DNA from 4 places in the Chromobacterium sp. LK11 genome. Region 1 is predicted to be linked to each of the others. Evidence: predicted binding sites of a transcription regulator. Region 1 holds the regulator's gene; each other region holds the start of a gene.
The links. The regulator sigma-54, encoded in region 1, starts transcription at its own class of promoters, with help from an activator protein. The targets are predictions, from matches to a motif close to CTGGCACGCTTCATGCTT.
Positions count from the first base shown of each region.

Region 2: VK98_RS23265 (pilin) is a predicted target of sigma-54. The motif match lies at 1,718-1,735, and genes of this name have one in related genera.
Region 3: VK98_RS14285 (NarK/NasA family nitrate transporter) is a predicted target of sigma-54. The motif match lies at 1,305-1,322, and genes of this name have one in related genera.
Region 4: glnA (glutamate--ammonia ligase) is a predicted target of sigma-54. The motif match lies at 1,538-1,555, and genes of this name have one in related genera.

Region 1 is NZ_LDUR01000027.1:213,344-216,673, reverse strand. It holds gene ptsN (PTS IIA-like nitrogen regulatory protein PtsN) at 1-335, opposite strand, end outside; gene hpf (ribosome hibernation-promoting factor, HPF/YfiA family) at 457-771, opposite strand; gene VK98_RS16695 (RNA polymerase factor sigma-54) at 839-2,263, opposite strand; gene lptB (LPS export ABC transporter ATP-binding protein) at 2,267-2,995, opposite strand; gene lptA (lipopolysaccharide transport periplasmic protein LptA) at 2,992-3,330, opposite strand, start outside.
Region 2 is NZ_LDUR01000012.1:8,777-12,106, reverse strand. It holds gene VK98_RS07650 (hypothetical protein) at 1-124, opposite strand, end outside; gene VK98_RS07645 (adenosylmethionine--8-amino-7-oxononanoate transaminase) at 226-1,578, opposite strand; gene VK98_RS23265 (pilin) at 1,772-2,191, shown strand; gene VK98_RS23260 (pilin) at 2,204-2,641, shown strand; gene VK98_RS23255 (PglL family O-oligosaccharyltransferase) at 2,665-3,330, shown strand, end outside.
Region 3 is NZ_LDUR01000022.1:30,875-34,204, reverse strand. It holds gene VK98_RS14295 (ANTAR domain-containing response regulator) at 1-2, shown strand, start outside; gene VK98_RS14290 (CmpA/NrtA family ABC transporter substrate-binding protein) at 21-1,118, shown strand; gene VK98_RS14285 (NarK/NasA family nitrate transporter) at 1,494-2,696, shown strand; gene nirB (nitrite reductase large subunit NirB) at 2,715-3,330, shown strand, end outside.
Region 4 is NZ_LDUR01000004.1:173,295-176,624, reverse strand. It holds gene aroE (shikimate dehydrogenase) at 1-597, opposite strand, end outside; gene VK98_RS02790 (rhodanese-like domain-containing protein) at 790-1,242, opposite strand; gene glnA (glutamate--ammonia ligase) at 1,613-3,031, shown strand; gene VK98_RS02780 (DUF4124 domain-containing protein) at 3,142-3,330, shown strand, end outside.

The DNA of each region.
Region 1 (3,330 bases):
AGGTCGGTGGCCTGTTCCGGCACCAAGAGCACGAACAGGCACTGCACCGGCTTGCCGTCGGGGGCGTCGAAGGGAATGGGGGTCTTCAGGCGGATGAACACGCCCATCGCCTCCTTCAGGCCGCGCGCGCGGCCGTGCGGAATCGCCACGCCCTGGCCAAGGCCGGTGGAGCCGAGCTTTTCGCGGGCGAACAGGCAATCGAAGATTTCGCTGCGCGCGATGCCCCGGGTATTTTCAACCAAGAGGCCGACTTGTTCGAACACGCGTTTCTTGCTGGCGACGTCGAGATCCAGCAGCACGTGTTCGGGAGTCAGGATTTTGCCGATGAGGTTCATATTGGATTATGCATGCGGCTGAGAAAAACCCGGCAATTCTACGTTGCCTTGATAGTACTGAAAACGGGCAAGTGCAAAGAAAAGCGGGAACCCGCAGGCCCCCGCCTTCCAATTCAAGGGATTACAGGCTGGCTTCAGGGGCCGGAGCACGGTGTTCAGACTGCTTTTCCTTGTGTTTCAGCACTTGGCGGTCCAGCTTGTCGATCAACAGATCGATGGCGGCGTACATATCGGATTCGGTGGCTTCCACGTGGATGTCCTTGCCGGACAGATGCACGTTGACTTCAGCTTTTTGCACCAGTTTATCAACAGACAGAGTAACGGAAATGTCGATCACATGGTCGACATGTCGAGTAACGCGCTCCATTTTGGTTTCAACGTATTCGCGCAGGGCGGGAGTTACTTCCAGATGCAGTCCAGTTACTTTGAGGTTCATACCCTAGCTCCTTCTGGTGTTGACAGTCCGGTCGGGTCGGCCGGATCGCTGTATTCTGCCGCGCGGATCACAGCGTCTTGCGCTGGTTGACCGGCGGTATCTGCATGGCTTCACGATACTTGGCTATCGTGCGTCTGGCAACTTGTATTCCCTGTTTGGCCAGCGCTTCGACCAGGGCGCTGTCGGACAGCGGCTTGCTCGGCGATTCGGCGTCTATCAGGCTGCGGATGTGGGCCTTGATCGCGGTGGCGGAGCATTCGCCGCCGCTGTCGGTTTCCAGCGCGCTGCCGAAGAAATACTTGAGCTCGAACAGGCCGCGCGGGCAGAGCAGGTATTTCTGGGTGGTGACCCGGGAAACCGTGGATTCATGCAGGCCCAGCTCGTCCGCGATGTCGCGCAGGATCAGCGGGCGCATGGCCACTTCGCCGTGTTCAAAGAACGATTGCTGCCGTTCAACGATAGCTTCCGCCACTTTCAGGATAGTGTCAAATCGCTGCTGGATGTTCTTCACCAGCCATTTCGCCTCCTGCAGCCGCGAGGACATTTCGCCGTTGCCGCCGCGGTTTTCCGCCAGCAGCCGCGCGTACATCTGGTTGACGCGCAAGCGCGGCACCGCGCCGCCGTTGAGGGTCGCCACCCAGCGCCCCTTGCGTTTGCGGACCGAGATGTCGGGGATCACGTACTGGGTGTCGCTGGCGCCGAAACCGGCGGTGGGGCGGGGGTTGAGGCGGGCGATCAGCGCCTGGGCGGCGCGCAGCGCGGCGTCGTCGACGCCCAGCTGCTTTTTCAGCCGGGTGTAGTCGCGGTTGCCCAGCAAGGCCAGGTGGTCGCGGACGATGGCCAGCGCCAACTCGCGCTGAGGCTCGTCCGGGTCCAGCCGCTGCAATTGCAGCGCCAGCGCCTCCGGCAGCGAACGCGCGCCGACGCCGGGCGGGTCGAACTGCTGCAGCAGGCGCAGGCCTATCATCAGTTCGTCGGCCTCGATTTCCAGCTCCAGCGGCAGGTGGCTGGCGATGTCTTCCAGCGTCTGGCCCAGATAGCCGTCGTCGTCCAGTTCTTCGATCAGCAGTTGCACGATGGCCTGGTCGCGCGTCGGCAGCGCCACTTCGCCCAGTTGCGCCAGCAGGTGCTCGCGCAGGCTGATCGGACAGGGCACGTTCAGCATCGGGTCCAGCTCGTCGTCGCCGTCGCCGCGGCGGCCGCCGCTGCCCCAGTCGCTCAGTTCGCCGGCCTCGGCGCCGCGCTCGCCGTCGTCGCCGGAGGCTTCGTCGCGGGTTTCCGCGGCGGCGTCCTGCTCCTGGCCGGCGGGGGCGTCGGGCGCCTCGCCCTGCGGCGCTTCGTCGCCGCGCTCCAGCAAGGGGTTGTCCAGCAGGAAGCGCTCGACTTCGGTCTGCAGGTCGAGGGTGGACATCTGCAGCAGCTTGATCGACTGCTGCAGCTGCGGCGTCAGGGTCAGCTGCTGCGATACCTTGAGCTGAAGGGTCTGTTTCATCGCTTACAGGTGGAAGTGTTCGCCAAGATAGACTTCGCGCACCTTCTCGTTGTTAACCAGTTCCTCCGGCTCGCCGGAGGCGAGCACCGAGCCTTCGCTGATGATGTAGGCGCGGTCGCAGATGCGCAAGGTTTCGCGCACGTTATGGTCGGTGATCAGCACGCCGATGCCGCGCTCCTTCAGGAAGGAGATGATTTTCTGGATGTCGATCACCGCGATCGGGTCGACGCCGGCGAAGGGTTCGTCCAGCAGGATGAAGCGCGGCCGGGTGGCCAGCACGCGGGCGATCTCGACGCGGCGGCGTTCGCCGCCGGACAGCGACAAGGCGCTGCTGTCGCGCAGGTGGCCGATGTTGAGGTCGTCCAGCAGCAGCTCCAGCTCCTTCTCCAGTTCCTTGCCCTTGAGGCCGGACACTTCCAGGATGGCGGCGATGTTCTCCTCCACCGTCATGCGGCGGAAGATGGAGGCTTCCTGCGGCAGGTAGCCGAGGCCCAGGCGCGCGCGCTGGTGGATGGGGTAGTGGGTGATCACCTGGTCATCCAGACGGATCTCGCCGTCGTCGGCGCCGATCAGGCCGACGATCATGTAGAAGCTGGTGGTCTTGCCGGCGCCGTTGGGGCCGAGCAGGCCCACCACCTCGCCGCTGGCGATTTCAAGCGCCACGTCCTTGACCACGGTGCGTTTCTTGAAGCGCTTGCGCAGGCGCTCCACCTTGAGCACGCTTTGCGTCATTTGGCGGCTCCGCTGGCGGGTTTGGCCGCTGCCGGCTGGGAGGCGGTGTTCTTGGGCTGCAGGATCACGGTGACGCGGCCCTTGTTGGGGCCGGTGGCGGTGCCGCCGGTCACTTGATAGGTTTCGTTCTGGGTGTTGTAGGTGATTACGTTGCCCACCACCAGATCGCCTTCGCGTTTGACGCGGGCGTTGCCGGTCAGCACTGCGAGGTTGGCCGAGCTGCTGTAGTCGAGGCGGCTGGACTGGCCTTCCACCCATTCGTTCTTGCCGTCCATCTTCTGGCGGAAGGTGACGATGCGGCCGGTGGCCACCAGGGTCTGGTTGCCCTGCTTGTC
Region 2 (3,330 bases), on a different contig from region 1:
CCCGGGACAGGTTTTGCAGGGACTGGCTCAATAAGCGCCCGCATTCGGGCAGGTCGGTGAAGGGCAGCCGCTCCAGCCAGGCCGCCACGCTATCCGGTTGAGTATCTATCAGCAGAGGATCCATAGTTTGTTCTGGCAGGATGAGCAGCGGCATGCAAGGCGATTCACAATGTAAATCTTGCCATTTCCATGCTATGAGCACTCGCCCCGCCATGGCAAGGCGGATTACGGCAAAGCGATGCTTTGGCCGTCGGCAGTGTTGGGCGCGCGCGCCAGTTCCTCCAGCGTGGCTTCCGCGGCGGCGATCAGAAAGGCCATTTCCTCGTCGGTGATTGTGTAGGGCGGCATGAAATACACCGTGTTGCCGATCGGGCGCAGCAGGCAACCGCGGCGCAGCATCGCGGCGAAGCAGGCCTGGGCGAAGTCGGCTCGGGTGGTGTCGACCTCGAAGGCCCAGATCATGCCGCGGTGGCGGAAGTCCCTGACATCCGGGCGCGCTTGCAGGCCGGCCATCATCGCGTTGAAGCGCTGCGCCTTGGCGGCGTTGACGGCAAGGACGTCCTCCTCCTCGAAGATGTCCAATACCGCCAGCGCCGCGGCGCATGCCAGCGCATTGCCGGTATAGCTGTGCGAATGCAAGAAGCCGCGGGTGACGTCGTCGTGGTAGAAAGCCTGGTAAATCGGGTTGCTGGTCAACACGCAGGAGAGCGGCAGGAAACCGCCGGTAATGCCTTTGGACAGGCAGAGGAAGTCCGGCGTGATGCCGGCCTGCTGGTAGGCGAACAGGCTGCCGGTCCGGCCAAAGCCGACGGCGATTTCATCGGCGATCAAGTGCACCTGATGGTGGTCGCACAGCCGGCGCAACTCGCTCAGATAGAGCGTATCGTACATCGCCATCCCGGCCGCGCCTTGAACCAAAGGCTCCACAATGACGGCGGCCACTTCTCCCGCGTGTTTGGCCAGCAGGTTTTCCAGCGCCTGGATCGCTTTGCGCGCGGCATCGGCCGCGCTTTCACCGGGCAGCGCGCGGCGGGCGTCCGGAGACGGCGCGCGCAGGCCCGGCTTCAGCAAGCCGGCGTAGGTGTTGGAGAACAAGGGAACGTCGGTGACGGCCAAGGCGCCCACGGTTTCGCCGTGATAACTATTTTCCAGACTGATGAAACGCGTCTTGTCCGCTAGCCCCTGGTTGCGCCAGTAGTGAAAACTCATCTTGAGCGCAATTTCCGTGGCGCTGGCGCCGTCGGACCCATAAAACACGTGGGCCAGGCCGCTGAGCTTGCATAGGCGCTCGGATAGCTCCACCACCGGCTGGTGCGTAAAGCCCGCCAACATCACGTGTTCCAGCTGGTCCAGCTGATTCTTGATCGCCTGCTTGATGCGAGGGTGGCCATGGCCAAACAGATTGACCCACCAGGAGCTGACCCCGTCCAGATAGCGCTTGCCGTCGAAGTCGCTGAGCCAGACGCCGTTCGCGCTGGCGATGGGTACGATGGGCAAAGCCTCATGACGTTTCATCTGGGTGCAGGGGTGCCAGACAGTATTGAAGCTGCGCTGCAGCCAGTCTTGGTTATCACTCATATCTGTTCTATGTATTCAGACTAAGAGTTCGATGCTATCACAGGGAGAGCGAGGCAGCGGACTGACCAAGAACGTCACATTTCTACCTGTTGCGCTGTTTATGACTGGCGGATTGGAAGGAATGAGCGTGAAGAAGGGGGTGGCATACTTTCTGCATAAGTGCTCTCTATAAAACAAGCCCTGGAGCCGAGTGATGAGGAAGGCGGCTGGTTTTACCTTGATTGAACTAATGATTGTTGTCGCCATTATCGGAATTTTGGCGGCGATTGCGATTCCTGCTTATCAGAACTATGTGGTTCGCGCCAAGGTGGCGGAAGGTCTGACCTATGCGGATCAGGCCAAAACCTCGGTGTCAGAATACTATCTGGCTGGCAATACTTGGCCAAGCACTAATGCTAGTGCAGGTTTGCCTGATACTTTGGCAGGAAACTATGTCAGTAATGTACAGGTTGGAGTTAGTAGTGGAGTCAGTACTGTGACCGTATTGTTTAATAGCAGTGTGGTCTCTGGTTTGACTGTGGTCTTTACCCCTGTAGCTAGTGGTGGTACTGTTGCGTGGTCGTGCTCTACCGATGCGGCTTATGCTCAATATGTGCCTTCGTCTTGCCATTAAATGGAGCTTGCAATGCAAAAATCTCAACAAGGTTTTACTCTTATCGAACTGATGATAGTGGTGGCTATTATTGGTATTCTCGCCGCGATTGCTATTCCCGCTTATCAGGACTATACCAAACGGGCTAGAGTGTCAGAGGGGCTAAGCTTGGCTTCGGCAGCCAAAACTGCAGTGGCAGAGTACTATGCTTCAAATGGCTCATTTCCAACAAGCAATGCTTCTGCCGGACTGCAAACCAGTATTTCTGGTAACTCGGTGACAGATCTTTCTGTTGGCACGAGTGGGGTTCTCACCGTAACTTACAGTACTACGCTTGTGGACTCTACCAATAACAAATTGACTTTGACGCCATCGGCATCTGGTGGTGCCATTATTTGGATTTGCGCTGCAGCATCTTCAAATGGCGTTAAATCTCAATGGTTGCCTGCAAACTGCCGTTCGGGCAACTGATGTTTAATTTAAATTGAAATGGGGTGCCGAAAGGCACCCTTTTTATTATGAGTAAAAATATAAAGATATTCGTCTATTTTTTGATTTCTTTTTCAGTTTCAGCTCCATTTTTAAGTTGGCTTCGTTATGCGCCACTTCCAGATTGGTTTTCGGATGCTTCTGCACTCGCACTTCTTGGTGCTGCTATGTGTAGTTTGTGTCTATTGAGTATTGATAAGGTATCTGTGTCATGGCTTGAGCTAGTTTTGCTCGTTCTTGCTTTTTCTGCTTTGCACTCTAATTTCTATGGTTACCTAGCGCTACTATTTATTGGGTTGGCTCTGTTTTCTATTTTGCTTAGAAATTGCCTTGACTCATCTGATATCAATGATTTGGTATTCGTTTTTGCATGTGTGGTTACTGTTTTTTCGTTGTTGCAGTCTTTGATGGGGCTGTTGCAGGCATTTAAATTGGCTTACCTTTTTCACGGATTTATTGTATATGATCCAAATTCCAATGTGGTGGTAGGGAATGTGGCTCAGCGCAATCAGTATGCTAATTTTCTATTTTGGGGCGTGCTTTCGATTTGTTATTTGTATGCGGTTGAAAAGCTTAGGGTAGGGTTTGCTTTGCTGTGTTTGCTTCCGATTTTGCTTGCGCAGTCTTGGTCTGGAGCTCGTTTGCCTTTAGTCTATGCATTATTGACTGTT
Region 3 (3,330 bases), on a different contig from region 1:
GAACCACGAGGACCGCCCCCATGACCGTACCGCACCGCCTGCGCCTGGGCTATCTGCCGCTGACCGACAGCGCGCCGCTGATCGTCGCGCGCCAGCTGGGGCTGGACCGCCGCCACGGCCTGGAGCTGGAACTGCTGCGCCAGCCATCGTGGAGCGCGGTGCGCGACAAGCTGCTGGACGGCCGCCTGCACGCCGCCGCGGCGCTGTACGGCCTGGCCTACGGCATGCAGCTGGGCCTGGCCGGCCCGCAAGCCGACATGGCGCTGCTGATGACGCTGAACCAGAACGGCCAGGCCATCACCCTCAGCCACCCGCTGGCCGACGCCCTGACCGCCGCGCCGGAACAGGCCTTGCGCCGCCGCGCCCGCCAGGACTGCGCGCCGCTGACCTTGGCGCACACCTTCCCCGCCGGCACGCATGCCTTGTGGCTCAATTACTGGCTGGCGGCGCAAGGCCTGGACCCGCGGCGCGACGCGCGCCTGGTGGTGATCCCGCCGCCGCAGATGGGCGCAGCGCTGGAGGCCGGCCAGCTGGACGGCTTCTGCGCCGGCGAGCCCTGGCACCAGCAGGCGGCGGCGCGCCAGGCCGGCCGCGTCGTCGTCGCCAGCGGCGAGATCTGGCCCGGCCACCCGGAGAAAGCCCTGCTCTGCCGCCGCGACTTCGCGCAACAAGAACCGGCCGCCGCCGGCGCGCTGATCATGACGCTGCTGGAAGCCTGCCGCTGGCTGGAACACAGCGAACACCGCCGCCAGGCGGCGCGCTGGCTGGCGCGGCCGGAGCATATAGCCCTGCCGGAGACGCTGATCGCCGCCACCCTGCCCTCGGTCGCCGCCGGCGCGGCGGCGCTGCGCTTCTTCGACCAGGGCCGGGTCAACTATCCCTATCCGTCCGACGGCGTCTGGTTCGTCGACCAGTTCCGGCGCTGGGGCTGGCTGAGCGGCGACGAGGACGCGCAAGCCGTGGCCGCCGCGGTCAGCCAGAGCCGGCTCTACCGGCAAGCGGCGGACGCGCTGGGCCTGCCGGTTCCGGCCCAGCCTCAGCGCCGCGGCCGGCTCTGCGACGGCGTGGAATGGGACGGGCAGCCGCGCTACCAAGCCGCGCTGGACCTGCCCGGCTGAACAACGGTTCACGATTTTCTCAGGGCCTGTTCAAGGTCTCGCTCTTGCTCGCAAGATTTTGAGCGGACTCCAGGCCCAGCATGCTGCAACGCACAAACACAGTGCGCGGCCGGCTGCTTCCGCACCAGCGCGGTGCGCCCCTCCGCCGCAAGACCATGTAAACATTGAAATTTCGCCGCGCCGCGGCTGGCACGGCGTTTGCATAAGTCAAGCCGGGCCTGGCACAAAGACGTGCCCCGCCCGCCCCAAATGCTTGTCCGGCCAAAGGCGGCCGGGACGGCAACGGACAACGGCGTCCGCTCCTGCTATCACCGAGGAGCGAACGCCGTTTTTATTTTGGCCGGCCCCCGGCCGCTCGCGGCACAGGAGTTTCGCATGGACCGTTCATTCTGGCACAGCGGGCACAAGCCCACCTTGCTGTCCGCCTTCCTCTATTTCGACCTCAGCTTCATGGTCTGGTATCTGCTGGGCCCGCTGCAGGTGCCCATCGCCGCCGCGCTGGGCCTGGACACCCGCGAACGCGCCTTGATGGTGGCCACCCCCATTCTGGCCGGCGCGCTGTTGCGGCTGGCGGTCGGCATGCTGGCGGACCGCATCGGCGCCAAGCGCACCGGGCTGATCGCCCAGATCGTCGTCGTCGCCGCCCTGCTGGCCGCCTGGCGCGTCGGCCTGTCCAGCCTGGGCGGCGCGCTGCTGCTGGGCCTGTTCCTCGGCGTGGCCGGCGCCTCCTTCGCCGTGGCGTTGCCGCTGGCCTCGCGCTGGTATCCGCCGGCGCATCAGGGCACGGCGCTGGGCATCGCCGGCGCCGGCAACTCCGGCACCGTGCTGGCGGCGCTGTTCGCGCCGATGCTGGCCTTGCAGTTCGGCTGGCAGAACGTGTTCGGCCTCGCCTGCCTGCCGCTGCTGCTGGTGCTGCTGCTGTTCGCGCGGCTGGCCAAGGACGCGCCCGGCGCGCCGCCGCCCAAGCGTTGGGCCGATTACCTGGCGGTGCTGGCCCAACGCGACGCCTGGTGGCTGATGCTGTTCTACGCCATCACCTTCGGCGGTTTCGCCGGCTTCGCCAGCGCGCTGCCCGGCTATTTCCACGACCAGTTCGGCTTCGACGCCAAGACCGCCGGGCTCTACACCGCCGCCTGCGTGTTCGCCGGCTCGATGATGCGGCCGCTGGGCGGCGTGCTGGCGGACCGCGTCGGCGGCACCCGCTCGCTGCTGGCCGTCTACCTGGCGGTGGCGGCCTTGCTGTTCGCCGCCGGCCTGGAGCCGGGCGGCGCCGGCGGCGCGCTGCTGCTGTTCGTGCTGGCCATGCTCTGCCTGGGCGCCGGCAACGGCGCGGTGTTCCAGCTGGTGCCCCAGCGCTTCGGCGGTGAGATCGGCGCGGTCACCGGCCTGATCGGCATGGCCGGCGGCGTCGGCGGCTTCCTGCTGGCGGCCGGCCTGGGCGTGATCAAGCAGGCCAGCGGCGGCTACGCCATCGGCCTGTGGCTGTACGCCGCGCTGGCCTTGGCGGGCTGGGCCGGCCTGGCCGGGCTGCGCCAGCGCTGGCGCGCCGGCTGGTCTCTCGCCAGCGCCCGGCTCTGAGACGCGAGGACATCCATCATGACGAAACCCAAACTGGTAGTGGTGGGCAACGGTATGGCCGGCATCCGCACCGTGGAAGAGCTGCTGACGCTGGCGCCGGACCTGTACGACATCACCGTGTTCGGCGCCGAGCCGCACCCCAACTACAACCGCATCCAGCTGTCGCCGGTGCTGGCCGGCGAACAGACCTTCGACGACATCGTGCTCAATCCGCGCAGCTGGTACTCCGAGCGCGGCATCGCCCTGCACACCGGCAAGACAGTGGTGGAGCTGGACCGAGCGCGCCGGCTGGTGCGCGCCGACGACGACGGCGTCGCCCATTACGACCGGCTGCTGCTGGCCACCGGCTCGCTGCCGGTGATGCTGCCGCTGCCGGGCCGCGATCTCGCCGGCGTCATCGGCTACCGCGACATCCGCGACACCGAGACCATGCTGGCGGCCAGCGCCGGCGGCGGCCGCGCGGTGGTGATAGGCGGCGGCCTGCTCGGCCTGGAAGCCGCCTACGGCCTGAAGCAGCGCGGCATGGAGGTGACCGTGGTCCACCTGGCGGACTGGCTGCTGGAACGGCAGCTGGACCCCGTCGCCGCCCGCTTGCTGCAGGCCTCGCTGGAAGCGCGCGGCCTGCGCATCCTGC
Region 4 (3,330 bases), on a different contig from region 1:
CGGCAGTTCATTGCTGAGGCTGGTCGAGGTGGCGTTGATCACGATATCGAAGCTGCGGCCCTTCAATTGCTCGTAGCCGATGGCCTCCACCTTGCCCCAGGGCGCGAAGTGGTGGGCCAGCGCCTCGGCCTTGATCAGCGTGCGGTTGGCGATGGTCAGGGAGGCCGGCTTTTGCGCCAGGATAGGCTCCAGCACGCCGCGCACCGCGCCGCCGGCGCCCAGGATCAGCACCTTGGCGCCGGCGATCGGGTAATCCAGATTGTCGACGATGTCGCGCACCAGGCCCACGCCGTCGGTGTTGTCGCCGTAGATCTTGCCGTCGCGGAAGCACAGGGTGTTGACCGCCTCCGCCGCGCGGGCGCGCTCGGTCAGCTCATTGGCGAAACGGTAGGCGTCGCCCTTGAACGGCAGTGTGATGTTGAGGCCCTTGCCGCCGGCGGCGACGAACTCGGCCACCACGTCGTTGAAGCGCCCCAGTTCGGCGAACAACTTGTCGTAGGCGATATCCTGGCCGGTGGCCGCCGCGAATTCGTTATGGATGAACGGCGACTGGCTGTGCGAAACAGGATTGCCGATAACGGCGTAACGGTCGGTCATGAGTCAGCTTTCCAAGATTGGGTATGTTTTCGGTATCGGATAGAGAGCGGCTAACAAAACCCCCGGCGCCGCTTCGCGCCTGACTTTGTTGGCGGCTCTCGCCATGCCCGCGCCGACGGCGCGGCGGCGCTATGACACTTTGCCGTGGAATACGCCAAACATCAACCACGACGTCGCCGCGCCGGCCCCGGCTCAGCCTTGTTGCCAGGGCAGGCCGCGCGCCTTCCAGCCGCCCACGCTGTTGCGGTGGCCGGCGGCGTCCTTGTCGCCCTCGAAGCCCTCCAGCACGTTGTAAGCCTCGCTGTAGCCGGCGGCGGCGGCCATGCGCGCCACTTCGTCGGAACGCACGCCGGAGCGGCACATCAGCATCAGCACGCCCTCCTTGGGCAGCATGTCCCGCAATTGCTCGATGAAGCGCGGGTTGGGCTGCATGCCGGGGAAGCTGCGCCACTCCAGCCGCTGCGCGTAGGGCACCACGCCGACGAACTGCCATTCCGCCGCGCTGCGCACGTCCAGCAGCACCGCCTCCGGCATCGCCTGTTTCAGCTGGTGCGCCTCCTGCGGCGTCAAGGCGCCGCGATAGGGCAAGCCTTGCTCTTCGGCCCGGCGCCGCGCCTGCTGCAATAGCTGTGTCACTTGATCCATGCAAGCTCTCCCCGCGGCCTCGCCGCCTTGCGGAGCCGCCGACGCTCCTCCGCCTCCGCCTTGGGCTGACTCGCCACGGTCCGCGTCAGCGCGTCTTGCCTCAGGCTCTCCGCGAGGTGCTGTCAGCCGCCCCGTTACCTTATATACGGATTATCCATATCGACGATGATGGCCGCAACGCCATTAACGCCCCATATTGGTGCATAAATCCAGCCCAGGCACCAGCCTGGTTCATTCAACTTCGCTAGCGCCCGATTTTGGGCTATGACACAATGGAATCTCAGCGATTTTAAAGCTGGCACGCTTAATGCTTAAGTGCTAGCCATCCACTCATTCGCACATGATGCATGTAGCCTTTCAGGAGAAAACCATGGCGGTTGCAGACGTAGTCAAGCTGATTACCGAAAATGATGTCAAGTTCATCGACCTGCGCTTTACCGACACCCGCGGCAAAGAACAACACGTGTCGATTCCGGCCCACGTCCTGCTGGACGATCCGGACGCATGGTTCGAACACGGCCACGCTTTCGACGGCTCCTCGATCGCAGGCTGGAAAGGCATCCAGGCATCCGACATGCTGCTGATGGCCGACCCGGCCACCGCCCGCATCGACCCGTTCTACGACGAACCCACCGTCTTCCTGCATTGCGACGTGATCGACCCGGCCGACGGCAAGGGCTACGACCGCGACCCGCGTTCCATCGCCAAGCGCGCCGAAGCCTATCTGAAAGCCTCCGGCCTCGGCGACACCGCCTACTTCGGCCCGGAGCCGGAATTCTTCATCTTCGACGGCGTGACCTGGGGCACCGACATGTCCGGCTGCTTCGTCAAGATCAAGGCCGAAGAAGCCGCCTGGGCGTCCGCCGAGGAGTTCGAAGGCGGCAATATGGGCCACCGCCCGGGCATTAAAGGCGGCTACTTCCCGGTGCCGCCGGTGGACTCCTCCCAGGACATCCGCTCCGCCATGGTGCTGCTGCTGGAAGAACTGGGCATCCCGGTGGAAGTGCACCACCACGAAGTGGCCACCGCCGGCCAGAACGAGATCGGCACCAAGTTCAGCACCCTGACCCAGCGCGCTGACTGGACCCAGATCCTGAAATACGTGGTGCACAACGTGGCGCACAGCTACGGCAAAACCGCCACCTTCATGCCCAAGCCCATCGTCGGCGACAACGGCTCCGGCATGCACGTGCACCAGTCCATCTGGAAGGACGGCAAGAACCTGTTCGCCGGCGACGGCTACGCCGGTCTGTCCGAAACCGCGCTCTACTACATCGGCGGCATCATCAAGCACGCCAAGGCGCTGAACGCGATCACCAACCCGGGCACCAACTCCTACAAACGCCTGGTGCCGCACTACGAAGCGCCGGTGAAGCTGGCTTACTCCGCCAAGAACCGTTCCGCGTCCATCCGCATTCCGCACGTGGCCAGCCCCAAGGGCCGCCGCATCGAAGCGCGTTTCCCGGACCCGCTGGCCAACCCCTACCTGTGCTTCTCCGCTCTGCTGATGGCCGGCCTGGACGGCATCCAGAACAAGATCCACCCGGGCGACGCCGCGGACAAGAACCTGTACGATCTGCCGCCGGAAGAGGACAAGCTGATCCCGACCGTCTGCGCCAGCCTGGACGAGGCGCTGGCCGCGCTGGACAAGGACCGCGAGTTCCTGACCCGCGGCGGCGTGTTCTCCAATGACTGGATCGACGCCTACATCGAGCTGAAGATGCAGGAAGTCAACCTGACCCGCATGACCACCCATCCGGTGGAATTCGCGATGTATTACTCGCTGTAAACCGGCGCGCGGAAAAACGGCAGCCCAAGGGCTGCCGTTTTCATATATGACTTGTCCGGCGGATTTGCATATCATTGCAGAGCTGAAACCCGGAACTCGACACGCCGCCCATGAAAACTCTATCGCTTTGTCTGATGCTGTTGCTGAGCGCCTACGCTCAAGCCACCGTTTACAAGTACGTGGACAAAGACGGCAACGTCACTTTCACCAATGTGCCGATTCGCGGCGCGCAAGCGATCCGGCTCAATCCGCTGTCTTCCTATCCCAGCCAGCACAAGAAAAACAACGCCGTCGGCAAC